Regions from separate parts of the Streptomyces sp. NBC_00989 genome, predicted to be linked through region 2. Evidence: riboswitches for the same ligand, from Rfam matches in the RefSeq annotation. Region 2 holds a riboswitch; the other holds the start of a gene.

Region 1 (10,801 bases), 4.5 Mb from region 2:
ATCTGGATGTGGCCGACCTGCTCGGCCGTATCAACCCGGCGCACCACGGTGACACGTACCGTGGACTGAGGGCCGCCCAGGCGCTCGTGGCCAAGGCCGCAGAGCTGCGGGACGCGCTGGCGCTGATGCACCAGCGGGGCGAGACCGAACTGCACGCCCCCACCCTCGCGCGGGCGCTGCGCGTGCTGGACGGGGAGCGCCGCACGGCGCGCGTCACCCTCCCCGCACCCTCCGACAGTTGAGGGACGCGGAGCCGTCCCGGGCGGACGCGTCTCGCCGAAGGCGCGTCCGGGACCGAGTCGAAACGGACCAAACGGCGTACCCCCGTTCGGAGTAGACGCCCCTCCTTCGACAAGGCCGTTGGGGTTGCGCAACGCGCGTAGTCCAGGGGGAGCGGTGGGGCGTTCCGGCGCTGGTCCGGGGGCATTTGACCCCCTCGACACCTATTCGAACATCCCGGTGTCCACCCGAACGGGTGAGTGGTGAGTAACCCCACAAATCCCCGATTCCGTTGGGATTTTCAGACATCAATAGGTCAAGATCCCTGTCTGACGACAAGACCCCGCCGCAGCGGCGGGGCGATCCGGGCGGACGCCGAGTCCTGCCGCCACCCGGATGACAGGTCGACAGGATTGCATCGGCAGGAGTGGAGGACCCAAGCACGACGGGTCGCCGGGACGGTCACGCCATGACCGGGTCGAGCAGCCCTTGGGGTGAAGCCGCGTCAGCGGCCGGGCAACTTCGCCAGCCCGAATCCGACAGGTCATCCTTCACAGGCGGCTGACGAAGGGTTGCGCATGACTGCGCTCAATCGTGTCCCGTCGCTGATGGTCAGGGCCGGTACGGCCTCGGCTTTCGCCATCGCCGCTGTTGGCGGTTCCGTCGTGATACCGGGCGTCGCATCCGACGCCGCGGCCGCGACACCCGCGACGAAGGCACTCCAGGTCGCGGCGTCCAAGAAGGGCGCTCCGTACAGGTACGGGGCCACCGGACCGGGCCGCTTCGACTGCTCGGGGCTCACGCTGTACTCGTACAAGAAGGCAGGCAAGAAACTGCCCCGTACGGCGGCCCAGCAGTACAACAAGTCCCACCACATCTCGGCCAAGAGCCGCAAGGCCGGGGACCTCGTCTTCTTCCACTCGGGCTCCAGCGTCTACCACGTCGGCATCTATGCCGGCAAGGGAAAGATCTGGCATGCCCCGAAGACCGGGGACGTGGTGAGGCTGCAGAAGATCTGGACCAAGAGCGTCTGGTACGGCCGGGTCAGCTAGGGCCTGTCCAGCGGATCAGGTCGCAGGAAATCGGCGGTGCGTGATCGGCGCCGGTGAGCGGGGCGTGGTGCGTGCAGCTGCAAGACGGAGGAGGGCGTCAACGCGGAGCGTTGGCAACCGACGACGCGGCAGATGTGCGTGCCACGCCCCGCGTCTGCGACAGGATCCGCCGGACAGGTCCTGGGACCCGTCCGAATGAATCTCCCGAGGGGGTGGCGGCCACCTGACAGGCCGCCACCCCCTCGGGTGTCCAGGGACGTTCACCACGCCGCTCTACGGCTCCTGCTGGCCCCCGGCCGTCACCGGCCGGGCCGGTACCGTCCAGGGCACCTCGATGGAGACCGTCTTGCCGCCCTCCAGGGTGGGCCGGACCTTGAGCTTTCCGCCGCACTCCGCGGTCAGCCAGCGAATGATCACCATGCCCCGGCCGTTGTCCTGCTGGACAGCGGCCGGCAGGCGTTTCGGGAACCGGGGATGGCTGTCGGTGACCCCGATGCGCAGCCGTTCGTCACGCTCCAGCTCGATGTCCACCGTAAAGGTGGGTGACTGCCCGAAGGTGTGCTGTACGGCGTTGGTGGCGAGTTCGGAGACGATGAGGCGGATGGTGTCGGCGACCTCCGTGTCCGCCGGAAGGCCCCATTCCACCAGGGTTCCGACCACGTAGGTGCGGGCGGTGGAGACCGAGGCGGGATCGCTCGGCAGAGTGACGGATGCTTCCAGATGGTCTGCCATGGCGCGGTCGTCCCTTTCCCGCGGGACCGGTGTCCGACACGGAGCGGATGGTTCGAGTACGGTCCCGGACTGGTGCTTCTTCGCCAGACTGCCATTACCGCGTCGGTAACGGTGCCGATCCACCAAGATATGCATATATCTGTCGCTCGAAGCGGTGAACTCTGCGACCCCAGACCGTATTTGGGCGGCTCGGAAGGAGTAAGGAGAAACCCATGCAGTACGGTCCCGCGGTACGCCGCCGGAAACTGGGCGCGGAACTGCGCGCATTGCGTGCGGAGGCGGGGCTCACCAGTGGTGAGGCGGCCCGGCTGGTCGGCTGGCACCAGTCGAAGGTGAGCCGCATCGAGACCGGCGCCAGTGGCGTGAAACCGCCCGACGTCCGGTTACTTCTCGACGCCTACCAGGTCGGCGACCCACAACATCGGGACATGCTGCTCGTGCTCGCGGGCTCCGACGGCGGCGGCGGCCGGCACCACTGGTGGCACGCCTATCGCGGTGTACTGCCGCCCGCCTACCGGGACTTCATCAGTCTGGAGTCACAGGCCGGCGCGATCCGCACCCTGGAGACCTCGGTGGTCCCCGGGCTGCTCCAGACGCCCGAGTACGCCCGGGCGGTGACCCGGGCCGCCATGGGAGGCCTCGACAACGACGGGCCCGAGCGGCTCGACGCGCTGGTGCAGGTGCGGCTGGCCCGGCAGGACGTGCTGCGCGCGGATCCGCCGCTGGCCCTGAGCGTGGTCCTCGACGAGGCGGTGCTGCGGCGCGAGGTCGGCGGGCCGGGGGTGATGGCACGTCAGCTGGACCGGCTCGTGGAGGCCGCCCGGCTGCCCCAAGTGAGGCTTCAGGTACTGCCGTTCGCCGCAGGAGCACACATCGGCATCACCGGACCTTTCGTTATCTTCTCCTTTCCGAGCACTTCTGATCTGGACGTGGTTGTTCTAGACCACTTGACGAGTAGCCTCTACCTCGAACGGAAAGAAGACCTAGAGGCCTACAGCGAGGCCTTCAACACCCTTCAGTTCCACGCCCTTTCGCCCGAGGATTCGTCGGATTACATCGCCGGGATAGGTGACGGCGCGTAAGGAGGCACCATGTCTGCACTGCCTCGGAACGTACCTTCCAGTTCTGAACCGTCCGGTGTGCGGTGGCTGCGCAGCAGCTACAGCACGGGAGCGAACAACTGCGTCGAGGCGGCACGTCCGCGCTCAGGCCCCCGCGCGGGGCTGCTCGCCGTACGCGACTCGAAGGACCCGCAAGGACCCGCCCTGCTCTTCTCCCCCGAGAGCTGGACGGGTTTCCTCGCCACGTTCCACTGACCGTTCCGCCTGTCAGCGACGCACGACCGTGTCACGCCGACTCATGGTCGCGTCTCGCCGATCACACGTACAGCGCGTTCGATCTCGGCCCCGGAGAGGTCCGCTCGGGCGGTCAGCCTGAGCCGTGAGATGCCGTCGGGCACGGAAGGAGGACGGAAGCAGCCCACGGCCAGCCCTGCCGTACGGCAGTCGGCCGCCCATTGCACGGCCGCCTCCGGGGACGGCGCACGCACCGACACCACCGCGGCGTCCGGACGTACCGCTTCCAGACCCGCGGCGGTGAGACGCACGTGCAGCTCACTCGCCACGGCGCGGGCCCGGGCAGCCCGCTCGGGTTCGCGCCGCAGCAGGGTGAGCGCCGCCAGCGCGGCACCCGCCGCCGCGGGCGCCAGTCCCGTGTCGAAGATGAACGTCCGCGCCGCGTTGACCAGATGGTCGATCACCCGCGCCGGCCCGAGCACGGCACCGCCCTGGCTCCCGAGCGACTTGGACAGCGTGACCGTCACGACCACGTCCTCGCTCCCCGCGAGCCCCGCCGCGTACGGCGCCCCGCGCCCCCCGTCGCCCAGCACCCCCAGCCCGTGCGCGTCGTCGAGCAGCAGCCCCGCGCCGAACTCCCGGCACGCCTGCGCGAGCGCGCCCACCGGAGCCGCGTCCCCGTCCACGGAGAACACCGAGTCGGACACGACGACGGCCTGCCCGTCATGCGTCCGCAGCGCCTTGCGCACCCCGTCCGGATCGGCGTGTCCTACGACCTGGGTGGCGCCCCGCGCCAGCCGGCAGCCGTCGATCAGGGAGGCGTGGTTGCCCGCGTCGGAGACGATCAGCGAGCCGTGCGGCGCGAGCGTGGTGACCGCGGCGAGGTTGGCCGCGTAGCCGGAGGAGAAGACGAGGGCCGCCTCGAACCCGCAGAACTCGGCCAGTTCCCGCTCCAGTTGGGCGTGCAGCTCGGTCGTACCGGTGACGAGCCGCGACCCGGTCGACCCCCCGCCCCAGGTCCGCGCCGCCGCCGCGGCCCCCTCGACGACCTCGGGGTGATGTGCCAGACCCAGGTAGTCGTTGCTCGCGAGATCGAGGAGCGGCGAGTCGGCGGGACGGGGCCGCAGGGTCCGTACGAGCCCGGCGCGACGGCGCTGCTCCGCCTGCTCGTCGATCCAGCCGAACGCCATGGTTCCTCCGGGGCTTTTGTAGGCAGTGCACAGACACTAATCGGACGACGAGCCGCCCATGGTGTGGTGATACCCACACCCCCGGGCCCATGTCTTGTTCAATCTCTCCTTGGCCGCAAGCGGTCCCGTAGGACAGGATCGGATCTCATGGACCTGCTGAACACGCTCGTGGACAAGGGGCTTCGGCGCGAGCTGCCGACCCGCGCGGAAGCACTCGCCGTCCTCTCCACCTCGGACGACGACCTGCTGGATGTCGTGGCCGCGGCCGGAAAGGTGCGCCGGCACTGGTTCGGCCGACGGGTGAAGCTCAACTATCTCGTCAACCTGAAGTCCGGCCTGTGCCCCGAGGACTGCTCGTACTGCTCGCAGCGGCTCGGCTCCAAGGCCGACATCCTGAAGTACACGTGGCTGAAACCCGACGACGCCTCGAAGGCCGCGGCGGCCGGAGTGGCGGGAGGTGCCAAGCGCGTCTGCCTGGTGGCCTCGGGCCGGGGTCCGACCGACCGGGACGTGGACCGGGTCGCCGGCACCATCAAGGCGATCAAGGACCAGAACGAGGGCGTCGAGGTGTGCGCCTGCCTCGGCCTGCTCTCCGACGGCCAGGCCGACCGGCTGCGCGAGGCCGGCGCGGACGCCTACAACCACAACCTCAACACGTCCGAGTCGACGTACGGGGACATCACGACCACCCACACGTACGCCGACCGCGTCGACACCGTGCAGAAGGCGCACGCGGCCGGGCTGTCCGCCTGCTCCGGCCTGATCGCCGGCATGGGCGAGACGGACGAGGACCTGATCGACGTGGTCTTCTCCCTCCGGGAGCTGGACCCGGACTCGGTGCCGGTGAACTTCCTGATCCCGATGGAGGGCACCCCGCTCGCCGCGGAGTGGCACCTCACCCCGCAGCGCTGTCTGCGCATCCTCGCGATGGTCCGCTTCGTCTGCCCGGACGTCGAGGTCCGTATCGCGGGCGGCCGTGAGGTCCACCTGCGCACGATGCAGCCCCTCGCCCTGAACCTCGCCAACTCGATCTTCCTCGGCGACTACCTCACCAGCGAGGGCCAGGCCGGCCACGCCGACCTGGAGATGATCGCGGACGCGGGCTTCGAGGTGGAGGGCGCGGGCGAGGTGACGCTGCCGCAGCACCGGGCGACGGCGGGCGGCTGCGGGTCGCACGAGGACGCCGGGTGCGGTGGGGGCTGCGGCGGGCACGAGGGCGCCACTGGTGGCTGTGGTGGGCACGAGGGCGCCGGAGTCTGCGGTTCCGCTCCCACCGTCGCGTCTACGTCGGCTCCCGCACCGCAGGTCGACGAGGTCCGCCGGGACCTGGTCTCCGTACGCCGTCGAGGTGCCGGAACGGATCTCGCGCCCAATGCCTGACCCGACCGGCCGCCTGCCCGTCCCGGAGCTGCTGGAACTGGACCGGCGGCACGTCTGGCATCCGTACGGTCCGATGCCCGGCCGGGTCGACCCGCTCGTCGTCGAATCGGCGAGCGGGGTGCGGCTCCGACTGGCGGACGGCGGGGGCGAGTTGGTCGACGGCATGTCGTCCTGGTGGTCGGCGATCCACGGCTACAACCACCCCGTGCTCAACGAGGCCGCGCACGAGCAGCTCGGCCGGATGAGCCATGTGATGTTCGGCGGGCTGACCCACGAGCCTGCCGTACGCCTGGCGAAGCTCCTTGTCGACATGTCTCCGGACGGCCTGGAACACGTCTTCCTCGCCGACTCGGGCTCCGTGTCGGTCGAGGTCGCGGTGAAGATGTGTCTCCAGTACTGGCGCTCGCTCGGCCGCCCCGCGAAACAGCGCCTGCTGACCTGGCGCGGCGGCTACCACGGCGACACCTGGCAGCCGATGTCGGTGTGCGACCCCGAGGGCGGGATGCACGAGCTGTGGTCCGGGGTACTCCCGCGCCAGGTGTTCGCCGACGCGCCACCGACCGAGTACGACGAGTCGTACGCCGACCATCTGCGCGAGCTGATCGAACGCCACGCGCACGAACTGGCCGCGGTGATCGTGGAACCGGTGGTGCAGGGCGCGGGCGGGATGCGGTTCCACTCCCCCGCGTATCTGCGGGTGCTGCGCGAGGCGTGCGACGCGCACGACGTGCTGCTGGTGTTCGACGAGATCGCGACGGGTTTCGGCCGCACGGGCGCGCTGTTCGCGGCGGAGCACGCGGCGGTGACGCCGGACGTGATGTGCGTGGGCAAGGCGCTGACCGGCGGCTACATGACGATGGCGGCGACGCTCTGCACGTCACGCGTGGCCGAGGGCATCTCACAGGGCGAGGTACCGGTCCTCGCCCACGGCCCGACCTTCATGGGCAACCCGCTCGCGGCGGCCGTGGCCTGCGCCTCGCTCGAACTCCTCCTGAACCAGGACTGGTTGACGGAGATCAAGCGCATCGAGACGGGCCTACGGGAGGGCCTCGCCCCGGCGTGGGACATCCCGGGCGTCCAGGACGTCCGCGTCCTCGGCGCCATCGGCGTGGTCCAACTCGACCACGCCGTCGACATGAAGGCCGCCACGGACGCGGCCGTACGCGAGGGCGTGTGGCTACGGCCGTTCCGCGACCTCGTCTACACGATGCCGCCGTACGTCACGGGCGACGCCGACCTGGCTCGGATCGCCCGCGCGGTGTGCGCGGCGGCGCGGGAGGGATGACATGCCGGTACTGGTGATCACGGGCACGGGCACGGAGGTCGGCAAGACGATCACCACGGCCGCGGTCGCGGCGGCAGCGCTCGCGGCCGGCCGCACGGTGGCCGTCCTGAAGCCCGCCCAGACGGGTCTACGACCGGACGAGCGCGGGGACGCCGACGAGGTCGCGCGGCTCGCGGGCGCCGTGACGGCCACCGAACTCGCCCGCTACCCCGAGCCGTTGGCCCCCGGCACGGCAGCACGCCGGGCCGGTCTCGCCCCGGTACACCCGCCCGAAATCGCCGAAGCCGCCCAGAAGTTGGCCACCGAGCACGACCTGGTGCTGGTCGAGGGCGCGGGTGGCCTGCTCGTACGGTTCGACGCGGAGGGCGGCACGCTGGCGGACGCGGCGCGGTTGCTGGGGGCACCGGTCCTGGTCGTGGCGTCGGCGGGTCTTGGTACCCTGAACACGACGGAACTGACGGCCCGTGAACTCCGGTCCCAGGGCCTCGACTTGCTGGGCGTACTGATCGGCAGCTGGCCCACCGCACCTGATCTGGCGTCACGTTGCAATGTGGTGGACCTGCCGGACGTTGCGGGGGCTCCACTGCTCGGGGCCCTGCCGGAGGGGGCGGGGGCGCTGACACCGGCGAACTTCCGTGCGTCGGCACCGAGTTGGCTGGCGCCGCGGCTTGACGGGGTGTGGGACGCGGAGGGGTTTCGGGGACGGGAAGCTGCGGCTGCCTGGGGCAGTGGGCCCTCCTAGGACGCCTCCCCCTCGGCCAGCAGCCGTACCAGTTCGATCCGCGACCGTATGCCCAACCGGCTGAAGACACCGCGTAGATGGTGGTCGATCGTGCGAGGGCTGAGGGCGAGGCGGACGGCGATCTCTCGGTTGGTGGCGCCGTCGGCGGCCATGCGGGCGACCATCAGTTGCTGGGCGGTGAGGCGGGTGGTCGGGGCGAGGGCTCCGGGGGTGGGGAGGGCGGTCGCGGTCACCGGGGTGCCGAGGGCGCGGAGTTCGGCGCGCGCCTGGGCGGCGCAGTGCGGGGCGCCGAAGGACTCGAAGGCCTCCAGCGAGGTGTGCAGGCGGTCGCGGGCCTCGGTGCGGCGGCGCAGTCGGCGCAGTGCGCCGCCGAACAGCAGCTCGGTGCGGGCCCGTTCGAAGTCACGGGTGCCGCGTGCGTGGAGGTCGAGGGCGCTGCGGTAGTGCTCGACCGCCTCGTCGCCGGGCGCGAGCAGGGCCCGGCAACGGGCGCTCAGGGCAAGGTCGTCGGGGCTGCGGACAGCACGTGCCCAGCGGTCGTAGTCGGCGTGTGCGGCGCGGGCGATACGGGTGTCGCCGCTGCGGGCGGCGGCCTCGACGTAGTGCGGGGTGGCGAGGTGCCGGATGGCCCGGTGGCCGTGGCCCGGGCCGAAGCCGGCGAGCGCGCGCAGCCGGGCCGCCGCGGCGGCGAACCGGCCGCTGCTGAGGTCGAGGTAGGCAAGCGCCCACTGGGCGAGGGCGGCCGGCAGGCCCAGGCCCCGGCCCAGGGCGTAGGAGCGGGCGGCGGCGGCACGTTCCCGGCAGACGTCGCCGTCCCCGGTGAGCGCGGCGAACATGGCGAGCGCGGCCTGCAGATGGCAGGCGCCGTTGTCCTGGCCGGTGGCGTGGGCCTGCCACAGGGCGTCCGCCGTGGCCGTCTCGGCGGCCCTCGGATGCCCGGTCCAGAACTCGGCGTACGCCCGGAACTCCATCGCCTGCGCCACGACCACGGTCGCACCCCGCGCCCGGGCCGAGGCCGCCGCCCGCACGGTGGCGGTGGTGGCACGGGTGTGGTCACCGAGCATCAGCGCGGCGATCCCCGCGTGGATCAGGAGGGTGGGGTCCCCTCCGGGACCGCATCGCCCGGCGGCGGCCTTGAGCAGGTCCCGCGCGTCCTCGTACCGTCCCTCGCAGGCGGCGGCCAGTCCCCCGAGCGTCCCGTGCGGCACGATCCCGACCCGGGAGGCGACGGCCGCCGCCTCCCTGCACCGTCTCAGGTCCCCGGTGTAGACGGCGGCCTCGGTGGCCCAGGCGAGGAGGTGAACGGCGTGGTCGGGAGCGGGAGTTCGGGGTACCGCGACCATGCGGGGTACCTCGGTCGACCGGGACGCCGGTCTCAAGTCGGCGCCGGATCCCTCCAGTTCACGTCGCGCCACAGCCGTCAGCAACGCGTCGAACGCCTCCGCCGCATTGCCCGCCCGCAGCGCGAACACCCCGTTCAGCGCGTCGCTGTCCGTCGCGGCCGCGAGTCTTCGCGCCCGGTCGCCTTCGCCGGACTGCCAGGCGTCGCCGGCGGCGCGGTTGAGGAGGCGGGACTGTTCACGGGGGTCGAGGGAGAGCGCGGCGGCGCGTTCCACGAGGGCGCAGGCGAGGGGGTGTTCACCGGCGTCGCGTGCCTGTTGCGCGGCCGCGCGGAGTTCCGCGGTGAGCCGCGCGCTGGGGCCGAGCGCTCCCGCGCCCCGGTGCCAGGAACGTCGCGGTGCCTCACCCTCGGCGCGCAACACCCGTGCCAGCAACCGGTGGACGTCCCGCCGGTCCGCCGGCGACCCCGTCTCGTACGCGGCGATCCTCGTCCACGGGTCCCGGAAGACGACCCCGCCGGCCGTCGCGTGCGCGACCCCGGCCGTCTCGGCGGCTTCCAGGGGCCGGGTGTCGAGCCGCCCCGCCGCGACGGCGCGCAGGAAGGCATGCGTGGCGACCGGGTACTGGTCCGCCGCGGCGAGCAGCAGAAGCAGCCGTGTGCCGTCGGGCAGCGCACGGATCTCCCGGCGATACCGGGTCAGCAACTCCGGTGCCAGGGACGCCGGTTCGGTCGGGAGGGGGTCGAGGCCCGCGGCCTGGCGTGGGGTCAGGCGCGGGAGGAGTTCGGCGGCGGCGCGCGGATCGCCGTAGACCGCGCGCAGTGCTCGGATACGGACCCCTTCGGGGAGCGCGGGGTCGAGGGTTCGCCCTGTGTCGATGCGCGACGGTGGCGAAGTGCGGTCTAGAGAAGTGGGGTTCACCGGAGTCAGCACACAACTGACGTTACTGGCGAGTTAATTCACCCGTAAAGACCGGCGATTTCGCCGATGCGGCGCGCGTAGACCCACGCCGACACTCCTGACAACCCCACCCGTATCAGGAGGCATCATGCAGCGCCACAAGCGTCGCATCGCCACGGCCCTGTCGGCCGTGACCACCTCGCTCCTTCTGTCACTCTCCCTGGCCTCGACGCCCGCTCACGCGGCGAGCCACAACCCGATCGTGTTCGTGCACGGCCTGAGCAGCGACTCCACAAGCTGGGACGACTGGATCGCGGACTTCAAGGCGGACGGTTACTCATCCTCCGAGCTGTACGCGATCTCGTACGACTGGACGAAGTCGAACGTCACGACCGCTTCAGCGCTGTCGACCTACATCCAGTCGGTCCTCTCCAGCACCGGCGCCTCGAAGGTCGACCTGGTGGTCCACTCCATGGGTGCGCTCAACAGCCGCTACTACCTCAAGAACCTCGGCGGGACCTCGTACGTCGACGACTTCGTGTCGGTCGCCGGGGTGAACCACGGGACGAGCATCGCCTCGCTCTGCGGCTGGCTGTACACCTCCTGCAAGGAGATGCAGACCGGGAGTTCCTTCCTCACCGCGCTCAACTCCGGTGACGAGACGCC
Region 2 (18,668 bases):
ACTGCGTTGCGTGCGGCGGTCGGTGAGGGTGACCTGGCCGGGTGGGACGGGGACGAGGTCGATGTGGGTGGTCGTGCCCATGCGTTAGGTCAGCTCCGTGAGCATCGGGCCCAGGCGGGCGGCGAGTTGGGGATCCGAGCGGTCCAGTTCCATTGTCGTGGCCGTGATCGTCGCGGTCAGGGCGCGGCGGAGTTCGGGGTCCGTGAGGGAACGGACGAGTGTGGATTCCAGCGGGGCCGTCACCTCGTCCGGCAACAGGTGGGCGCCCTTCGAGTACGCGGTGGGGAGGTCCAGGCGTAGGCAGGCCAGGGTGATCAGCTGGTCGCGCAGGGCGTTGATCCAGTGCGCTGCTTGCCAACTGCGGCCCCGTTCAAGGCAGATGCGGGCGTGCAGGGCGTGGTGCCAGGCGAAGCCGATCACCGTGTCGCGGTCGGGCGGGGGGAACGGCGGCTGGGTGTGCGGGGTACCGAAGAGTGTTCGCCAGGCTGGACCCCGGGCGCCGAACTCCGACTCCGGGGCGAAGGTGAGGTCCAGCTCCACCCATCCGGGCAGCAGGAACACGCGGATGAGGCCTGCGCCGACCGTGCGGAGGTCCCAGTGGTGCCGGGTGCCGAACTCGTCGTGGATCCACGCCGTCCACCGGTTCACGGCGTCGGCGACCCCGGTCTCGCCACGGACACCCAGCACGATGTCCGTGTCCGACCAGCGGTCGCCGGTGCCGGTGGCGAGCGAGCCGGTGTACGCGAGGCCGGTGATCGAGTCGTCGGCCTCGGCGTGGGCGAGGAGTTGGGCGCGGGTGCGGTCGCGTTGTTCAGGGGTGAACATGCCTCGATGATGCCTGGCAGGCCTTCGCCACGGGTTGTCAGTGGGGCAGGGCATCATCCGGTGGATGCGCTACACGACGTGGACTTCGGATCGGATGTTCGTCTCCTACGGGCAGTACTACCTACAGGGCGACGAATTTCTCAGCGAGTACGACGACGCCGACACGGTCCGGCGGATCTTCGCGGGGAACAGCCTGGCCGCAGGAGGCCCGGAACACCTCACCGTGCTCGCGGGCACGCACACCGGCCGGATACGCCTGACCACCCGGCAGTGCGCGGACGAACCACCGCTGCCTGGCGATGAGTGGGAGACCGTGGTGGACGTGAGCATTTGCAGTACGAGTGGCGTCCTGCGGCTGTTCCGGTGGGGCGGTGACGTCGAGGAGGACGCCGGGAACTTCGCGACGGGCGGCGCGGGTTGGTATCGCGTCCGTGTCCAGGCGCGTGGACGCGATGAAGGCGAGGGGTACGCGGGCGACACCCCGGTGGAAGAACACGTCCTCAGCGTGTGGCCGGCGCCGCCTGAACCCGACACCGTGCACCGCGCGAACGACACGTTCGCCCGCACGCACTATGACCCAACCCGGCCTCCCGGCCAGCCTGTTCAGCCCTGATCGGAGGTCTCCGAGTCGGGGTGGGTCAGTCCGTCGCGCGGCGGGGACAGGACGCACGCAGAGCAGCCGGCTTCTCCGTGTCGGTGGTCTCGGCCGCAGTCGCACACGTGAGGATCCTGAGGTCGGTGCCAGCAGGAATCAGGGTGTCGATGTCGAGGGCGATGTCACCCACCAGTGGATGCTCGATGGTCACGTGGTCGCCGGCATAGGGGCCGACAGTGCCGTTGGACCACAGAGGGCGAAGCGCGGGTTGCTTCGAAGCGAGCGTTCGACGAGTGAGGCAAGACGTACGTCATGGGGATGGGCGGCGGCCGTCACACGGAGGTCGGCGACGAGGTCCTCCTCCTGCGCTTCGATGCCTTTTCCTGGCCGAATGAGCCATGCCGCAATCGGTTCCAGTCCTCGGCTGCCGCTCGCCGGGAACGTCCCGGCAACGAGACTGCGCTCGTCCCAACCGTACGCACGGGGACGGGGATCGCCGATCGCGGCCGTCCACATCCTGTTCCAGCCGAGGATGGTCCAGTCGGCAGCGAAGACCGCGGCGGGAACGTCTCCCAACTGCCGTACAAGTCGCTGCGCGCTCAGGGGTATCTCCCTGGAGACCTTCCCTACCGAGGGCGGTGCGAGGTCGGCGCAGCGAAACAGATGGTCACGCTCGGACGGTCGAGACGCAGTGCTCTGGCCAAAGCGGTGACCACTTGGACCGACGGATTGCGAGCACGGCCCTGCTCCAGCAGCATCACGTAGTCGACCGATATGCCCGCCAGACCGGCCAGCTCTTCGCGGCGCAGTCCGGAGATGCGCCGCGCCCCGCCCAACGTCAGCCCGCTGTCCTGCGGTGACATGCGCTCACGCCAACCGCGCACAGCCATGCCGAAGTGGTTCATCGCTGCCATGTCGGCGATGTCGGCCATGTTATTGGAGGGTCCACGTCTGGTTGTCCCAGGCGTTGCATTCCCACAGGACCACCACCGTGCCGCTCGTGCCCCCGAAAACGGTGACGCATTTCTGTGACTGATCGGCCACCAGTTCCGTACCGGAGAAGTGGAATTGCTGGCTGGAGTCGCCGCTGCACGCGCTCAGTTGGATCTCGGTCCGGTCGTCGCTCGCTCCGCCGGCCACGGTCATGCATTTCCCCAAGGAGCGGAAGGTGTCCCCCGATCCGGTCTGCCAGCGCTGTGCCGCGGAGCCGTCGCAGGCGACATGGACCAGCTGGATTCCCTCGGTCCCGGCGCCGCCGCTCAGGCACTTCTGCGTGGCGGGGACCACCAGGGCATGGCCGACGGCCGGGTCGACCGTTCTACCAGATCCGCTTTCCTCGGATCCGGCATTGCCTCCGGACTCCGGCTCGGAGTCCTCCTGCACGGTTGTGGACGTCGGCTTCGAAGAGGTGTGCGGCGTCGGAGACTTGGCGCCGGAACTCGCGGAGCGGGACGCCTTGGGGGAGGAGACCGTGGGCGCGGATGTGTCCGTGGACTGCTGGGTGGGGTTGTCGGCCGGGAGCGGGCCGTCGGACGCGGTGGCGCTGCTCTTCCCCGTTGGCAGGTTGGTCAGCAGTACGGCGATCGTGATCAACAGCGCCGTGGCGACGGCCGCGGCGAGCACGACCGGCTTCTTCGAACGGCCTGGGGGCCGGTGCGCCTGTTGGGCGGTCGTATCGGGCTGTGGAGGTTCTACGGGTGGCTCGGCTGCGGAGGCATCGTCGGTTCCGCGGTCAGAGTTGAGCCCCGATGGCGATGGCGATGGCGATGGCGATGGCGATGGCGATGGCGATGGCGATGGCGATGGCGACGGCGATGGCGATGCGGACTCGGGCACTGGGTTCGCGGCCGGAGCCGGAGCCGGAGCGTCGTCAGCCACGGCCATGGGGTGGGCGGCGGGTGGAACAACAGAGGGCCCCGCTGCGCCTGCCGGTCTTCGCAGCATGCGTTCGGCCTCCTCGGCCGACAGCCGGTCGGCCGGTTTGGCCACGAGCAGGCCCTGGATCAGCGGGGTGAGTGGTCCGGCACCGCGCACTTCGGGGGCCGGTTCCATGGCGATGGCGTACATCGTCTGGGCCACCGTTTCCCGGAGGAACGGTGAGCGGCCCTCGACCGCTTCGAAAAGCGTTGCGCCGAGTGCCCACAGGTCGGCCTCCGGCCCGGGTTTGGCGCCGACGAGGCGTTCGGGGGCCATGAAGTCGACCGACCCCACGAGTTGGCCGGTGCGGGTGAGCGCCGAGGTCTCGACGGCCTGGGCGATGCCGAAGTCGGTGAGGACCACGCGGCCGTCCTCGGCGAGCAGCACGTTGGCCGGTTTCACATCCCGGTGCAGGACCCCTGCCCGGTGCGCGGCCCGCAACGCGGCGATCACGCCCCGGCCGATCCGGGCGACCTCGTCGAGCGGGACCGTGCCGTACGCCTTGATCCGGTCGGCGAGGGTGGTGGAGCGCACGTACTCCATCACGATGGTGGGCCGGCCCTCGTCGTCCACGACGTCGTGGACGACAACGACGTTCGGGTGGCTGATCCGGGCGGCGCTGTGCGCCTCGCGCCGGGCGCGTTCGAAGAGGGTGGCGAGTTCGGCGTCGTCGAGTTGGGGCTGGGAGTGGAGCTTCTTCACGGCGACCTGGCGGCCGAGGAGTTCGTCGTGGGCGCGCCAGACGGTGGCCATGCCGCCCCGGCCGATGCGGTCGAGGATGAGGTATCGGCCGGCGATCAGCCGTCCTTCGTCGGACACCGAGGGTTCCTTTTCTCTGCTTCAGGACCGATCCGGCCGACGGCGCCACGGGGTTCCTCCGGCCGACCGCACGCCCAACGTCCCCTCGCCTACGGCTGGTTGAGGAGCATTGTGGCAGCGAAGGGCCCGGAAGCAGCCGCTTTCTACGGCGTGCCGGGCCCGGTTGTCGCGCGCGGGGCGACTCCAGGGCTGTTGGTCGGTTCCATGAGGAGCAGGGCCCGGCCGCGAGCGGGGCGGCGCCGCCGTCTCACGTCATGAAGGTCCGGCGACCGTGGTCGACGAACTCGCCGGGCCCTTCGCGTGCCGATCATCCTCTACGAGGGCGGCAGCGGCCTAGGGGGCAGGGTAGGGACAGCAGTACTACCCACGGCATTGCTCCAACCAACTCCAAGGGCGGGGCTAGTTGTTCGAGGCGTAGGGGATGAAGTCGGTCCAGGTGGTGGGGCTGAAGGTGAGGCGGGGGCCCCGGGTGTTGTGCTTGGTGTCGCGGATGTGGATGGTGGCGGGGGTGGTGGCTACTTCGACGCAGGAGTCGCCCTCGGTGCCGTCGCTGTAGCTGCTCTTCTGGGAGCACGGGCCGCTGCGTCAGCAGCAGCGCCCGCATGAACTCCTCTGTCTGGAGCAGACCGTGCACGTTGTGGTTGCCGTAGGAAAGCACTTCGACCGCCTTGGCCTCCATCTGCTGCAAGTCCCGGACCTTCTTTGGGTACTGGACCCGGGCCACGTCCTCCTTCATCGCCGAGATCAGTCCACCCGCGTCCAACACCTCGTCGGACTTGTCCAGATACTCAGGCCGAGGAATCCGCTTCCCGCCCTCGATCTTGTAGACCAGGTCCTCGCCGTACCCCACCGCCACCGCGAAGTCCGGGACCCGCATCCCCACCGCCTCGCGCCGCAGCCTCAACTGGCGCCCCACCGTCGCGAGGACCGCCAACCCCCACTCGTCGTCCGGGTCGACCTCCCAACCCGGCTCGTCCGCCTCGCCGTTGACCTGCTCCGGTTCCCTGTCCACGCTCGCCCCTCCGTCGTACGGCCGTGCCGCAACGCCCCCTACCCGTACGGCCCCTGCCGACAGCCCGGACAGCACTGGACAAGCACCGGACAGTAACCGTACGGGTTGGACTCGTCACTCGCGGGCGTTACGACCGGTAGCGGCCCAGCGTCCTCAACCCCGGCAGCGCCTTGTCGTCGAAGTCGAACAGGGCGAGGTTCTCCCACGCGTTGCCGGACGTCGGGTCGGTCGGGTCCCAGCCGTCACCGGCCCGGTACGTCCACACGCCTTCCCAATAGCAGTAGCCCAGGCCCTTGTTGCCGGGGACGTTCGCCATCAGGTCGGCCACCGTGCGCAGCCACGCCGCCTGGCCGGCCGGGGTCGCCGGGTAGCCCTCCGTCAGCTGCGAGGGGTCGTACATGATGTCGTTCGTCGCGTCCTCGCTCTCCAGCGTGAACGGGTACGCCGTCTCCGCGATCAGCACCGGCTTGTCGTAACGGGCCGAGATATCCGCCAAGTTGGCCGCCGCGGCCTCCGGGGCGCCGTGCCAGAACGGGTAGTACGACTGGGCGATGATGTCGAAGTCGACGCCGTCGGCGACCACGTTGTCGTACCACCAACGTGATGTGCCGTTGTCGCCGCCCGAGGCGATGTGGAGCATCGTGCGGATGCGCGGGGTCGTGTCGCGCGCCGCGTTCAGGCCCGCCTTGAGGAACGTCGTCAGGTTGCCCCAACCCCCGGCGTCGTCACCCCAGTTCTTGCCGGTCGGCCAGAGCAGCCCGCCGTTGATCTCGTTGCCGATCTGGACCAGGTCCGCCGGGGTGCCCTGGCGGCGCAACGCGCCCAACACGTCGGCCGTGTGGTCGTAGACCGCCCTCGTCAGGCCCGCCACGTCCAGGTCCGCCCAGGCCGCCGGCTTGGTCTGGTGGGCCGGGTCGGCCCACGTGTCGGAGTAGTGGAAGTCGACCCAGATGCCGATCCCCGCCCGGCGCAACCGCTTGGCCAGCGGCAGGATGTGCTTCTTGTTGTTGTAGCCGTCGGCCGGGTTCACCCAGACCTTGAGGCGGGCGTGGGTGATGCCCGCGTCCGCGAGGATGCGGATCGGATCGTCGCGGCGACCGTCCGCTCGGCGGTACACCGCGCCGGACGCCTCGTCCTTGGGGAGGGACGAGATGTCCATCCCCCGGATCTCCAACCGGCGCCGGTCCGGGGCCGTACCGGTACCGGTGCTCGCCACCGCCGGTGTTGTGCCCAACACCGGCACCGCGAGTGCGGCCGCACCCGCCGCCGTAAGAACACTGCGTCTGCGCATAACGAAGTTCCCTTTCAATGACACCAATTGACAGCGATGGCAGAACTGAGCTGCGGGGCAACGGAGTTGGTCAGCGCGGGTCCCGGAACACCTCCACCCCGCCCGCCGGTACCGCCGCGCGACTCCCGTCCGGCAGCACCACCTTCACCTCGCTCCCGGTGTGGTTCACCGCGAAGCGAAACGTCCCCGACTCGCCCTCCCGTACGACGAGTTCGACATCGCGCGGCAAGCCGACGGGTGTGATCCCCGCGTCCGCGAGGGCGAGGTCGACGACGGCGGCCAGGTCGGCGCCCGTCAGCCGCGTCGCCAAGTACCACGCCGCCCCCGACCCCACCGCGTGCCGCGTCAGCGCCGCCCCACCCGCCGTACGACCGTCCGCGAAGACCGCGACCGTCTCGCAACCCGCACCCGGAACCACGACCTCCGACCACAGATCGGCCTCGTACAGCGCGCCGTCCGTCCCCCGGACCGACACCGTCTCGCCCGGCAGCAACGGGTCGAACTCCTCGACCGTCAGCCCGAGTACGTCCCGCAGCGACCCCGGATACGCGCCCGGATGCAGCGTGTCGTTCTCGTCGACGATCCCGGAGAAGAAGGAGACCAGTACCGTCCCGCCCCGCGAGACGTACCGTTCCAGATCCGCCCCCACCCCGACCGGCGCCGCGTACAACTGCGGTACCACCAGCAGCGGATACCGCTCCGGGTCCAGGTCCCCCAACCCCGTCGGCGGCAGGAAGTCCACCGTCAAGTGCCGGTCGTACAGGGCCTCGTAGAACGAATCCAACCGTTCCCGCGCGTCCAGGTCCTGGCTCGGCCGCCACTCCAGGCTCTGCGCCCACCAGGAGTCCCAGGACCACACCATCGCCACGTCACCGCGTGTCCGGGTGCCGCGCAGACCGGCCTGGCTCAAGTCGGCGACCCGGCTGCCGAGTTCCGTCACCTCGCGCCAACCCCGGTTGTCCGTACCGGAGTTCGCCAGCATCGCCGTGTGGAACTTCTCCGCCCCCGACTGCGACTGCCGCCACTGGAAGAACATCGCGCCCTCGGAGCCTCGCGCCACGTGCCCGAGTGAGTTCCGCGCCATCTCACCGGGACGCTTCGCCGGGTTGTACGGCTGCCAGTTGACCCCCGACGTGGCGTGTTCCAGCAGCAGCCACGGACCGCCGCCCGCCACCGAGCGCGTCAGGTCCGCCGCCAGCGCCAGGTTCACGTGGGTGCGGCGGCCGTCCGTCATCAGGTAGTGGTCGTTGGTGACGAGGTCGACCTCCTTGGCCCAGGCCCAGTAGTCGACGCCCTGGCCCTGGCTCGGGGCGACCATGAAGTTGGTGGTGACGGGGACGCCGGGGGAGAGGCGGTGCAGGATGTCCCGCTCGGCACAGAAGTTGGCGCGGGCCTGCGCGTCGGCGAAGCGGCGGTAGTCGAGTTGCTGGGTGGGATTGCATACGGACGGGGTCGCCCGGGGCGGAGTGATCTCCTCCCAGTCGCCGTACTGCTGGCCCCAGAACGCCGTTCCCCAGGCCTGGTTGAGGGCGCCGAGCGTGCCGTAGCGCACTCGCAGCCAGTCCCGGAAGGCCGTCGCGCAGGTGTCGCAGTAGCAGGCGAGGACCGGGGCGCCGTACTCGTTGTGGACGTGCCACAGCACCACCGCCGGATGGTTGCCGTAGCGCTCGGCGAGGGCCGTCGTGATCGTGGCCGCCGCCGCCCGGTACTCGGCGTTGGAGTGGCATATCGCGCCCCGCGAGCCGAAGGCGAGGCGGACGCCCTCGCGGGTCACCGGGAGCGCGTCAGGGTGTGCGCGGTAGAACCACGCCGGCGGTACGACAGTGGGCGTGCCGAGGTTCACGGAGATCCCGGACGAGTGCAGCAAGTCGACGACCGTGTCGAGCCACTCCCAGTCGTACTCGCCAGGACGCGGCTCCATCCGGGCCCAGGAGAAGACGCCGAGGGAGACGGCCGTGACCCCGGCCTCCCGCATCAGCCGTACGTCCTCCTCCCAGACCTCCTGCGGCCACTGCTCGGGGTTGTAGTCACCTCCGAAGGCGAGCGGCAGACGGTCGTGCGGGGCGGGGGACGGCATGGGTTCACTCCCGGGGGATCAACGACTGAGGCGGCTAAAAAGCAAGCGATTCTGTGATCGTGCACATGGATGGTTGTGGCGTCCATCCGTCAGCAACAAGTAGGTAACCCCAGGGTTCATCCATTGACAAGGGTCCGAAACAATTCTCTACTGTGCACGGTCACAGAGCCGTGCGGCGCAGATGGGACACATCCGAGGCCGGCTCGCACTCAGTCAGGGGAGATGAAGATGTCGATCCACCGCCACCAGTTCAGCAGGCGCAGCATCCTTGCCGGGGCAGCAGCTGTCGGCCTCACGGGCACCCTCGCCGCCTGTGGCGGTTCCGACGACGACTCCGGCAAGAGCAGCGGGCCCGTCAAGCTGACCTACTGGGCCTGGGCGCCGAACATGGAGAAGGTCGCCGCGATCTGGAACAAGAAGAACCCGGACATCACGGTCACCGTCTCCAAGTAGGCCGCCGGCAAGGACATCGTCTCCAAGCTGATCACCGCGAAGAAGGCGGGCAACGCCCCCGACCTGATCCAGGTCGAGTACCAGTCGCTGCCGACGCTGGTCTCGAACGACGTGCTCGCGGACATCTCGAAGTACGCGAAGTCCGCCAAGTCCCAGTTCGCCGAGGGCCTTTGGGGCATGGTCACGCTCGGCACCGACGCGGTGTACGCGATACCGCAGGACTCCGGGCCGCTGATGTTCTTCTACCGCGAGGACCTGTTCAAGAAGCACAACCTGACCGTCCCGGCGACCTGGGACGACTTCGCCAAGACCGCCCGCGCCGCCAAGAAGGCCGTCCCGGACGCCTACTTGACGACGTTCTCCTCCAACGACCCGGGATTGTTCGCGGGGTTGGCGCAGCAGGCCGGTGCCAAGTGGTGGACCGTGGAGAGCGGCGGCAAGTGGACCGTCGGCATCGACGACGCGGCCACGAAGAAGGTCACCGACTTCTGGGGCGGGCTCGTCCAGGAGGGCGCGATCGACAACCAGCCGATGTACACGCCGGCTTGGAACAACGCCCTGAACAAGGGCACCCACCTCGGCTGGGTCTCCGCCGTGTGGGCGCCCGGTGTGCTCGTCAGCTCCGCCCCCGACACCAAGGGCAAGTGGCGGATGGCGCCGCTGCCGCAGTGGAGCGCGGGCGAGGACGTCACCGGCAGCTGGGGCGGCTCCTCCACGGGTGTCTCCACCGACTCCAAGCACGCCGAGGCCGCGACCAAGTTCGCGAACTGGCTGAACACCGACCCGGAGGCGCTGGCCGCCCTGGTCAAGGAGGCGGGCATCTACCCGGCGGCCACCAAGGGCCAGTCCGGCTCGATCCTCACCACGCCGGAGTTCTTCCCGAACCAGACCGACTTCTACGACACGGCCGCCAAGATCGCCGCCACCACGGCCGCTTCCGCCTGGGGCCCGAACGTGCAGGTCGCCTACGACACCTTCAGCGACGCCTTCGGCACGGCCACCAAGGCGAAGAAGGCCGCCCAGTTCGACACCGCGCTCGCCACCATGCAGTCGAAGACCTTCACCGACATGAAGAAGCAGGGCTTCAAGGTGACCGAGGCATGACCAGCACTCCGCTCAAGGGCTCCGACCGGCTGACGGCCGGACCCTTGGCGGACGGCACCGCCACCTCCGTCCGCCCCCGCCGCCTCCGTCGCCGTGGCCGCAGCGCGCCGTACTGGTTCCTCGTACCGGCCGTGCTCCTGTTCGCCGCCTTCACCGTCGTACCGATCGGGTACGCGGTGTGGCTCAGCCTCCACAAGGTCCAGGTCAAGGGCATCGGCCTCGGCAAGGGCGCCCGCCAGCAGGTCTGGAACGGCCTGGGCAACTACACCGACGTCCTCAACGACTCCGAGTTCGGCCACAGCGTCCTGCGCGCCTTCGGCTACGGCCTGATCGTCATCCCCACGATGCTCGGTCTGGCGCTGGTCTTCGCGCTGATGCTGGACACCCCGCAGGCACGCAGCGCCAAGTTCGCGCGCCTCGCGATCTTCCTGCCGTACGCCGTGCCCGGCATCATCGCCGCCCTGATGTGGGGCTTCCTGTACCTGCCGACGGTCAGCCCCTTCTACTACCTGCTGCGGGAGTTCAACCTGCCGCAGCCGGACCTGTTCGACGGCGGCAACCTGTACCTGTCCTTCGCGAACATCGCGGTGTGGGGCGGCACGGGCTTCAACATGATCGTCATCTACACGGCCCTGCGCTCGATCCCGCAGGAGATCTACGAGGCCGCCCGCATCGACGGCGCGTCCGACCTGAAGATCGCCCTGCGGATCAAGATCCCGATCGTGATGCCGTCGCTGGTGCTCACGTTCTTCTTCTCGGTCATCGCCACGCTCCAGGTCTTCACCGAGCCCATGGCGCTCAAGCCGCTGACCAACGGCCTCTCCAGTTCCTGGAGTCCGCTGATGGCCATCTACGACGCCGCCTTCCTCAGGTCGGACATCTACGGCGCCTCCGCCACCGCCGTGGTGCTGGCCCTGGCGACCTTCGCGCTCTCCTTCACGCTGCTGCGCGTCTCCGACCGCTACACCCGGGAGGACCGGGCATGACCCCCCTCACCCTCACCGCCACCGACGCCCGCCCGGGCATCGGCAAGCCGAAGCGCACCGCCTGGGTGCCCACCCTGGTGCTGATCCTCGGGGCGCTGTACTGCCTGATCCCCGTGGTCTGGGTGGTCATCGCGGCGAGCAAGGGCCGCGGCGAACTGTTCTCCACGTTCACCTTCGCCCCCGGCACCGGCTTCCTCGACAACCTCAAGCAGCTGAGCTCCTACCGGGACGGCATCTACTGGGAGTGGATGCTCAACTCCCTCTTCTACGCGGGCGGCGGCGCCCTGCTGTCGGCCGCGGTCTCGGCCGCCGGCGGCTACGCACTGGGCCGATTCGCCTTCAAGGGACGGGAGTTCGTCTTCAAGCTGATGCTGGCCGGCGTCCTCGTCCCGAGCATCGTGCTGACCGTCCCCCAGTACCTCCTCCTGTCGAAGCTGGGCCTGGCCGACTCGTACTGGTCGATGCTCCTGCCGTCGATCCTCTCTCCCTACGGCGTCTACCTCGTCCGTATCTACGCGGCCGCCTCCGTGCCCGCCGAACTCCTCGAAGCCGCCCGCATGGACGGCGCGAGCGAGTGGCGGATCTTCTCGCGGATCGCGGTGCCGATGATGATGCCGGGGCTCATCACGGTGTTCCTGTTCCAGTTCGTCGGCATCTGGAACAACTTCCTGCTGCCGTACGTGATGCTCGCGGACGACACCAAGTTCCCGCTCACGCTGGGCCTTTACACCCTGCTCAACCAGGGCGCCTCGCAACCCGCGCTCTACACCCTGGTCATCATGGGCTGCTTCCTCGCGATCCTGCCGCTGATCGCGCTGTTCCTGGTCATCCAGCGCTTCTGGTCACTGGACCTGCTGAGCGGGTCGGTCAAGGCGTGAGGCGCAGGCACTGAGCGAACCCGAAGCCCTACCTCCCCCCACCGCACCCGAACGGGCAGAACGAGGAACATGACCACCAGTCCGAACGGACGCCGCAAACCGCCCACCATCCACGACGTGGCCCGGGAGGCAGGGGTCTCCCGGGGGACCGTCTCCCGGTTCCTGAACGGCGGACACTACGTCTCGCCCGCCGCGCGCACCGCGGTGGAGACGGCGATCAGGAAGACGGGCTACGTCGTCAACCGGCACGCCCGTTCCCTGAGCACCGGACGGTCGGACTCGGTGGCGTTCCTCCTCACCGAGCCGCAGGAGAAGTTCTTCGAGGACCCCAACTTCAATGTCCTGCTGCGGGGTTGCACCGAACACCTGGCCCGCCACGACATCCCGCTGCTGCTGATGCTGGCCTCGTCGAAGGACGAGCGCCGCCGCCTGACCCGGTACATCACCTCGGGCCACGTGGACGGTGTCCTCCTCGTCTCCAACCACAGCGGCGACCCGGTGGCGGCCGAACTCCGCGACGCGGGCATCCCGTTGGTGGCCTGCGGCAAGCCGCTCGGCACCGCCTCCAAGTACAGCTACGTCGCCGCCGCCGACCGCGACGGCGCCCAGGAGATGGTCCGCCACCTCATCGCCGCGGGCCGCCGCCGCATCGCCATGGTCACCGGCCCGCTCGACGCACCGGGCGGCCCCGACCGGCTGGCGGGTTACCGGGACGTCCTCACGGAGGCAGGCCTGCCCCACGACCCGAACCTCGTCGTGGAGGGCGACTACCGCCGCACGGGCGGCGAGGAAGCGGCCCGCAGACTCCTCACCCAGGCCCCCGACATAGACGCGGTCTTCGTGGCCTCGGACCTGATGGCCCTGGGAGTCGTCAACACCCTTCAGCAATCAGGCCGTTCGGTCCCGGATGACATCGCTGTCGGAGGCTTCGACGACTCGGCGGCGGCCACCTCCATCACCCCGGCCCTCACGACCATGCGCCAGCCCTACGACCGCATCAGCGCCGAAATGGTGAGGATGCTGCTGGCCCAGATCGCCGGCGAGGACACGGCGGGCGTGATTCTGCCTACGGAACTGGTGGTACGGGAGTCGGCATAACGGTCGTAAATGTCAAACCAACCGGAACACGGGTCAACGGATGTGAAGGCAGGAGCCGTCCGGTTCGTGTCGAGTCGGTGGGGCGTTCCATCCGTATTCTCTGATCATGGCCGCACCCCTCGCATATGCACTGATCGCCACCGACCTGGACGGGACGCTGCTGCGCGGCGACGACACACTCTCCGACCGGTCCCTCGCCGCACTGCGGCGGGTGGCGGCGGCGGGTGCCCGGCACCTCGTCGTCACCGGCAGGCCCGCCCCGAGGGTGCGACCGCTCCTCGACGACCTCGGCAGCAGGGGGCTCGCGGTGTGCGGACAGGGCGCGCAGTTGTACGACGCCGGCGCGGACCGTCTGCTCTGGTCGGTCACCCTGGACCGGGAGTTGGCGGAGACCGCGCTCGGCAAGATCGAGGCGGAGGTGGGTCAGGTGTACGCGGCGGTCGACCAGGACGGCGTGGACGGCCTCACCCTGATCGAGCCCGGCTACCTGATGCCGCACCCCACGCTCCCCGCGGTACGGGTGGGCCGACGCGACGACCTCTGGTGCGAACCCATCAGCAAGGTGCTGCTCCGTCACCCCGCCCTGGCGGACGACGAGTTGGCGTCCACGGCGCGTTCGGTGGTCGGTTCCCTGGCCTCGGTCACCATGTCGGGCCCCGGCACCGTCGAACTCCAGCCACTCGGCATCACCAAGGCGACGGGCCTGGCCCTGGCCGCCCGCCACTTGGGCCTGACCCCGTCCGACACCATCGCCTTCGGCGACATGCCGAACGACATCCCGATGTTCGACTGGGCAGCGCATGGAGTGGCGATGGCCAACGCTCATCCCGAACTCAAGGCGGTGGCGGACGAGGTGACGTCCTCGAACGAGGACGACGGAATCGCGCTGGTACTTGAAAGACTCTTCAGCTGAGCTATGAATGGCCCCGAAGGGGCGCATTCAGGGGCGCGGGGCTGTGTCTATTTGCGGCTCCGCCGCGCGGGCGCGATCAGCCACGACGGTGCGAGAGCCAACAAACAACCCGTCGTGGCTGATCCAACAGTTTCTAGTAAGCCCCGTAAACGTTGTCGATCGACCCGTACACCGCCGCCGCGTAGTTGCAAGCAGCCGTGATGTTCGCAACCGGGTCGTACGGGTCAAACGAAGTCCCGGCCACGTGATACGCGTTGAACGTCGGGTCGATCACCTGGAGCAGCCCCTTCGACGGCGTACCGGCCGCCGCGTTGGAGTCCCAGTTGTTGATCGCGTACTGGTTGCCGGAGGACTCACGGATCACGTTGCGGTAGATCCCGTTGTACGTCCCCGGAATCCCCTTCTGCGCCATGATCGCGAGCGACTCCCGGATCCACCCGTCAAGGGTGTTGGGGTACCCGGCGAGCGTGGTCGAGGCGGCGGTGGTCGACGTGGTGGCCGCGGACGCGGTGGTCGCACCGACGATCGGCAGGGCGAGTATCGCGGTACCCGTGCCGGCGACGACGAGGCGGCGGACGAGGCGGGCGCGGCGGGACTGAGCGGTTGCAGGCATGACGAGGTTCCTCTCCGTCGCCTGCGAGGTGAGCTGTCGGGTTCGGGCTGGGAGGTGCCCGGCCACGCCCTCGCGGACGTGACTTAACCCCAAGCCGTTCCGGTCGCGACGACCGGTCCGGCGACTTACCTGGTTCCCCCGCTCCTGCCGTGCGAGAAGTTCGTGACTGGGATGCCGGGCGGCGGCAGGATTCGGCGTTCCGCTCGACAGGCCGGGAACGTATGCGAGAGCACATGTCCGGAACAAGTGGCGGAATCACACCTAACCCCTATTGACCTTGGTCTGAGGCGTATGGGGCACTTGATCCTTTGCGCGAGCCAAGGGTCAACTGTCAAATGCCGTAAGGGAAAACGCGGGCAGACCAGGACACAGGTCACGCACAGAAACGCGTGACCCAACTCACGGGAGGATTAAGAACGGCAAATCGGGCATTCAACCTCAACTGGCAGTTCTCGGAATCCTTTTCTCCCATGTCCGGTGAAAGATCACCTCGTCGCCCTCGGTGCAGATGACCTCATTGGAGGTAATAAAGTCCGTTTCGTCGCAAGTAATCTCGGAGCGCGTCCGCACGGTCGTGTCCCACCCCAGCTCCGGCCGGTGCAACCGGATCGACCAGTCGGACCGCGCACGGGCCGACAGCGGATCCGACTCGTCGATCGTGTACGTCTCCAGCGCGTCCTCGGTGAACTCGAGACCGTCCGGGTACACGCGCGTGCCGCCGTACCGGGGGTCCACCTCCAGCCGCCACTCGCCCTTCGCGACATCCCGTACGACCAGCCGCTCGGGGCGCGGTTCGTCCAGCGTGGCCGGGTAGTTGACCCCGAGCGGCTCGGCCTCCTCGGGTTCGTCGAAACGAATACCGGAGGTCAACTCCTGCTCCCGCACCGGGAGTTCGAGCGCGCTCCCCTCCGGGTCCAGCGTGAACCCCGCCGCCGACTCCGGCTGCGGCCAGATCCACGGCCAGTACGCCGACGACACCGCGAGCCGGATGCGGTGCCCGGGCGGGAACGCGTGCCCGATGCCGTTCAGCTCGAAGGTCACGTCCTCGGTGGTGCCCGGCGTCCACGGCACCGCCCGGTCCCGCCCGTGCCGCGCCGACAGGTTCAGCACCCCTCGGGTGACCAGGGTCGAGGCGCCGTCCGGGGCGACATCGCACAGCCGGGCGATCACCTGCCCGCGCGGCACCGCGCAGGTCAGCCGCAGCCGCACCCTCGGCCGCCCCAGCACCCATGTCTCGGCCGGCACCTCGAACTCGAAGCACGCCGACCGCGCGTCCTCGTCCCGCTGGTCCGGCGGCAGGTCGGCGTCGTTCCCGAAGGGGAAGAAACGGCCCGCGTCCACGCCCGTGTGCATGGGGGAGCCGACGATCACGGGGGCGCCCCGGAGGCCGTACGTCGTCGTCTTCACGTGCGGCGAGGGCCACGCGGGCTCGCCGACCCAACGGCCCGGCAGGGTGTCGTAGACCGTGGCCGGAGGGTGCGAGTCGCTGACGTAGGCCCGTAGGAGCGGGTCGGCCATGACGCCGGTGTCCTCGCCCTTCAGCCAGTGGTCCCACCAGCGGAGGGTCTCCTGGAGGAAGCCGATCGCGGGGCCCGGCGGCAGGCCGCGGTCCGGGTACTGGTGCGACCAGGGGCCGATCAGGCCGCGTACGCGGTCCGGCGGGAGGTGTTCGGCGAGCCGCAGCACCGTGTCGCGGTACGGGTCGTGCCAGCCGCCCACCGCGAGGACGGCCGCGTCGATCGCGCCGTAGTCCTCGCAGACGCTGCCGTGCTTCCAGTAGTCGTCGCGGATCTGGTGGGCGAGCCAGGTGTGGATGAACGGGTCGATCCGTTCCAGGCGCTTGAGCCACAGGTCGCGCCAGACGAGGCCCGCGTACTCGGGGTCGGGCGGGCGGGCGACGAAGGCGAGCATGGTGGCCGCCCAGGCGTGCAGGTCGACCGCGAGGGCGGAACCTCCCATGTAGTGCACGTCGTTGTCGTAGCGGTCGTCCGTCGAGCAGACCGTGACGATCGCCTTGAGCGGCTCGGGCGCGAGGGCCGCGATCTGGAGGGAGTTGAAGCCGCCCCAGGAGATGCCGAACATCCCGACCTTGCCGGTGCACCAGGGCTGCGCGGCAAGCCAGTTGACCACCTCGACGCCGTCGGCGAGTTCCTGCGCGTCGTACTCGTCGCCGGGCGCGCCCTCGCTGTTGCCGTGCCCGCGCACGTCGACCCGGACGGAGGCGTAGCCGTGGCCCGCGTACCAGGGGTGGCGCTGGGCGTCGCGGGGCGCCGTCCAGTCGGTCAGGCGGTACGGGAGGTACTCGAGGAGCGCCGGGACGGGTTCGTCCGTCACCGGGCGCCACACGCGCGCGTAGAGGCGTGTTCCGTCGGGCAGCGGGATACGGAGGTCCTCGTGGGCCGTCTCGTAGGGGAAGGAGGTTCGGATGTGCATGACGTGACCCCTGGGGCTCCGTTGGCTTCAGTGGACCGGGTGCATCGTGCGGCGCAGCCATGGCGCGGCGGCCATCACCGCGAGGCCCGCGGCCACCGCGATCGCGCCGTTGACGCCGAAGTAGGCCGGTTTGGAGACGTCGTCGTAGAGCTTCACCGTCTGGGCCTGGATGCCGTTCGCGAGGGCGAGGGACAGGAACCAGAGGGACATGGTCTGGCTGGAGAAGGCGGCCGGGGCGAGCTTCGTGGTGGCCGACATGCCGGAGGTCTCCAGGAGGATGTCGCCGAGGCCGAGCAGGAAGTACGAACCGACGATCCACCAGGCCGACATGCGGTAGGCGTCGCCGCTGTGCCCGCTGGTCGGCAGGACCATCAGCAGGAACGACAGGCCGCCCAGTACGACGCCGATCGCGATCTTGTTGGAGGCGTGCGGCTGGCGGCGGCCCATGCGGACCCAGAGCGCGGCGACCACGGGCGCGAGCCCGACCTCGAAGGCGCCGAGCGCGGACGCGTACCAGCTCGCGGGGAAGTCGAAGCCGAGGATCGTCGTCTCGGCGTTCGACGCGGCCAGCAGCATCATCGTCGAATAGGCCTGGAAGAGAATGAAGTTGAAGACCGTCGAGGCCAGGAACAGCACGATGTACGGGCGCAGTCGGCCGCGTTCCTCGGGGCTCACGCGCGGGCTCATGAACATCACCGCGAAGTACACGACCGGCGCGATCACGGAGATGACCGTGAGCAGGTCGACGAAGCGGCCCATCGTGAGCCAGCCGGCGAGTGCCAGTCCGGTCGCGAGCACGGCGGCGACCAGGATCCCTACGACGATGAGGCGCACCGCGCGGCGCAGCGCGTCCGGAGCCAGTGCGAACTCCGCGGTGTTCCTGCGACCGGCCAGGTGACGGCGCCCGGCGACGTACTGGATGAGCCCGAAGGTCATGCCGACCGCGGCCGCCGAGAAGCCCCAGTGCCAGCCCTCGTGGTCGCCGAGCCAGCCGGTGATCAGCGGGCCCGCGAAGGCGCCGATGTTGATCGCCATGTAATAGAGCGCGAAACCGGCGTCCCGGCGCTCGTCGTCGGTGCGGTAGAGCTTGCCGACCATGGTGGCCACGTTGGGCTTGAGCAGGCCGGTGCCGGCGCTGATCAGGCCGAGGCCCACCCAGGTCATCGTGGCGGTGGGGACCGCCATCGCGTAGTGCCCGCAGGCGATCAGGACGCCGCCCCACAGCACCGCGCGGTACGAGCCGAGGATGCGGTCGGCGAGCCAGCCGCCCGCGACCGAGACGAGATAGACCAGCGTTCCGTAGGCTGCCGACACGGACGCGGCCGTTCCGGACGACATGCCCATGCCGCCGTGCGCGACGGTATCCGCGAAGTAGAGGACGAGGATGGCCTGCATGCCGAGGAACGAGAAACGCTCCCAGACCTCAAGCCCGGAGAGCGTGAGCAGCCCCTTGGGCTGGCCGAAGAAGGCGTGGTCGTCCTCGGGGGGCGGTTGGTCGTCGGGTTCGGCTTCCAGTGCGGTTCGGGACACGATCCACTACTTCCGCGTAAGTCGATAAATATCCGTTCTTATCAGGTGATCGAAAACATACCGGTCGTGATCCGATACCGCCCCTGCTGGACGGGGTGGGCGGCATGGGTGATCGAAAGCTGAC

The links. Region 2 has a riboswitch for cyclic di-AMP ahead of OG714_RS22040 (transglycosylase SLT domain-containing protein). Riboswitches for the same ligand answer to the same signal wherever they lie in the genome.
Positions count from the first base shown of each region.
Region 1: another riboswitch for cyclic di-AMP. It lies ahead of OG714_RS43040 (C40 family peptidase); the one in region 2 lies ahead of OG714_RS22040 (transglycosylase SLT domain-containing protein).

Region 1 covers NZ_CP108728.1:9,585,488-9,596,288, reverse strand. The annotation lists gene OG714_RS43045 (hypothetical protein) at 1-242, shown strand, start outside; cyclic di-AMP (ydaO/yuaA leader) riboswitch at 615-794, shown strand; gene OG714_RS43040 (C40 family peptidase) at 798-1,271, shown strand; gene OG714_RS43035 (ATP-binding protein) at 1,545-2,003, opposite strand; gene OG714_RS43030 (helix-turn-helix domain-containing protein) at 2,216-3,085, shown strand; gene OG714_RS43025 (DUF397 domain-containing protein) at 3,095-3,319, shown strand; gene OG714_RS43020 (8-amino-7-oxononanoate synthase) at 3,361-4,488, opposite strand; gene bioB (biotin synthase BioB) at 4,636-5,868, shown strand; gene OG714_RS43010 (adenosylmethionine--8-amino-7-oxononanoate transaminase) at 5,861-7,153, shown strand; gene bioD (dethiobiotin synthase) at 7,155-7,895, shown strand; gene OG714_RS43000 (LuxR C-terminal-related transcriptional regulator) at 7,892-10,168, opposite strand; gene OG714_RS42995 (esterase/lipase family protein) at 10,284-10,801, shown strand, end outside.
Region 2 covers NZ_CP108728.1:5,046,009-5,064,676, reverse strand. The annotation lists gene OG714_RS22115 (formylglycine-generating enzyme family protein) at 1-81, opposite strand, end outside; gene OG714_RS22110 (hypothetical protein) at 85-825, opposite strand; gene OG714_RS22105 (hypothetical protein) at 890-1,438, shown strand; partial or broken gene OG714_RS22100 (hypothetical protein) at 1,464-1,996, opposite strand; gene OG714_RS22095 (helix-turn-helix domain-containing protein) at 2,047-2,352, opposite strand; gene OG714_RS22090 (protein kinase domain-containing protein) at 2,354-4,156, opposite strand; partial or broken gene OG714_RS22085 (DUF397 domain-containing protein) at 4,556-4,663, opposite strand; partial or broken gene OG714_RS22080 (Scr1 family TA system antitoxin-like transcriptional regulator) at 4,674-5,168, opposite strand; gene OG714_RS22075 (arabinogalactan endo-beta-1,4-galactanase) at 5,296-6,459, opposite strand; gene OG714_RS22070 (beta-galactosidase) at 6,530-8,536, opposite strand; partial or broken gene OG714_RS22065 (ABC transporter substrate-binding protein) at 8,759-10,093, shown strand; gene OG714_RS22060 (carbohydrate ABC transporter permease) at 10,090-11,079, shown strand; gene OG714_RS22055 (carbohydrate ABC transporter permease) at 11,076-11,957, shown strand; gene OG714_RS22050 (LacI family DNA-binding transcriptional regulator) at 12,027-13,055, shown strand; gene OG714_RS22045 (HAD family hydrolase) at 13,162-13,968, shown strand; gene OG714_RS22040 (transglycosylase SLT domain-containing protein) at 14,102-14,581, opposite strand; cyclic di-AMP (ydaO/yuaA leader) riboswitch at 14,587-14,788, opposite strand; gene OG714_RS22035 (CocE/NonD family hydrolase) at 15,020-17,014, opposite strand; gene OG714_RS22030 (peptide MFS transporter) at 17,042-18,544, opposite strand.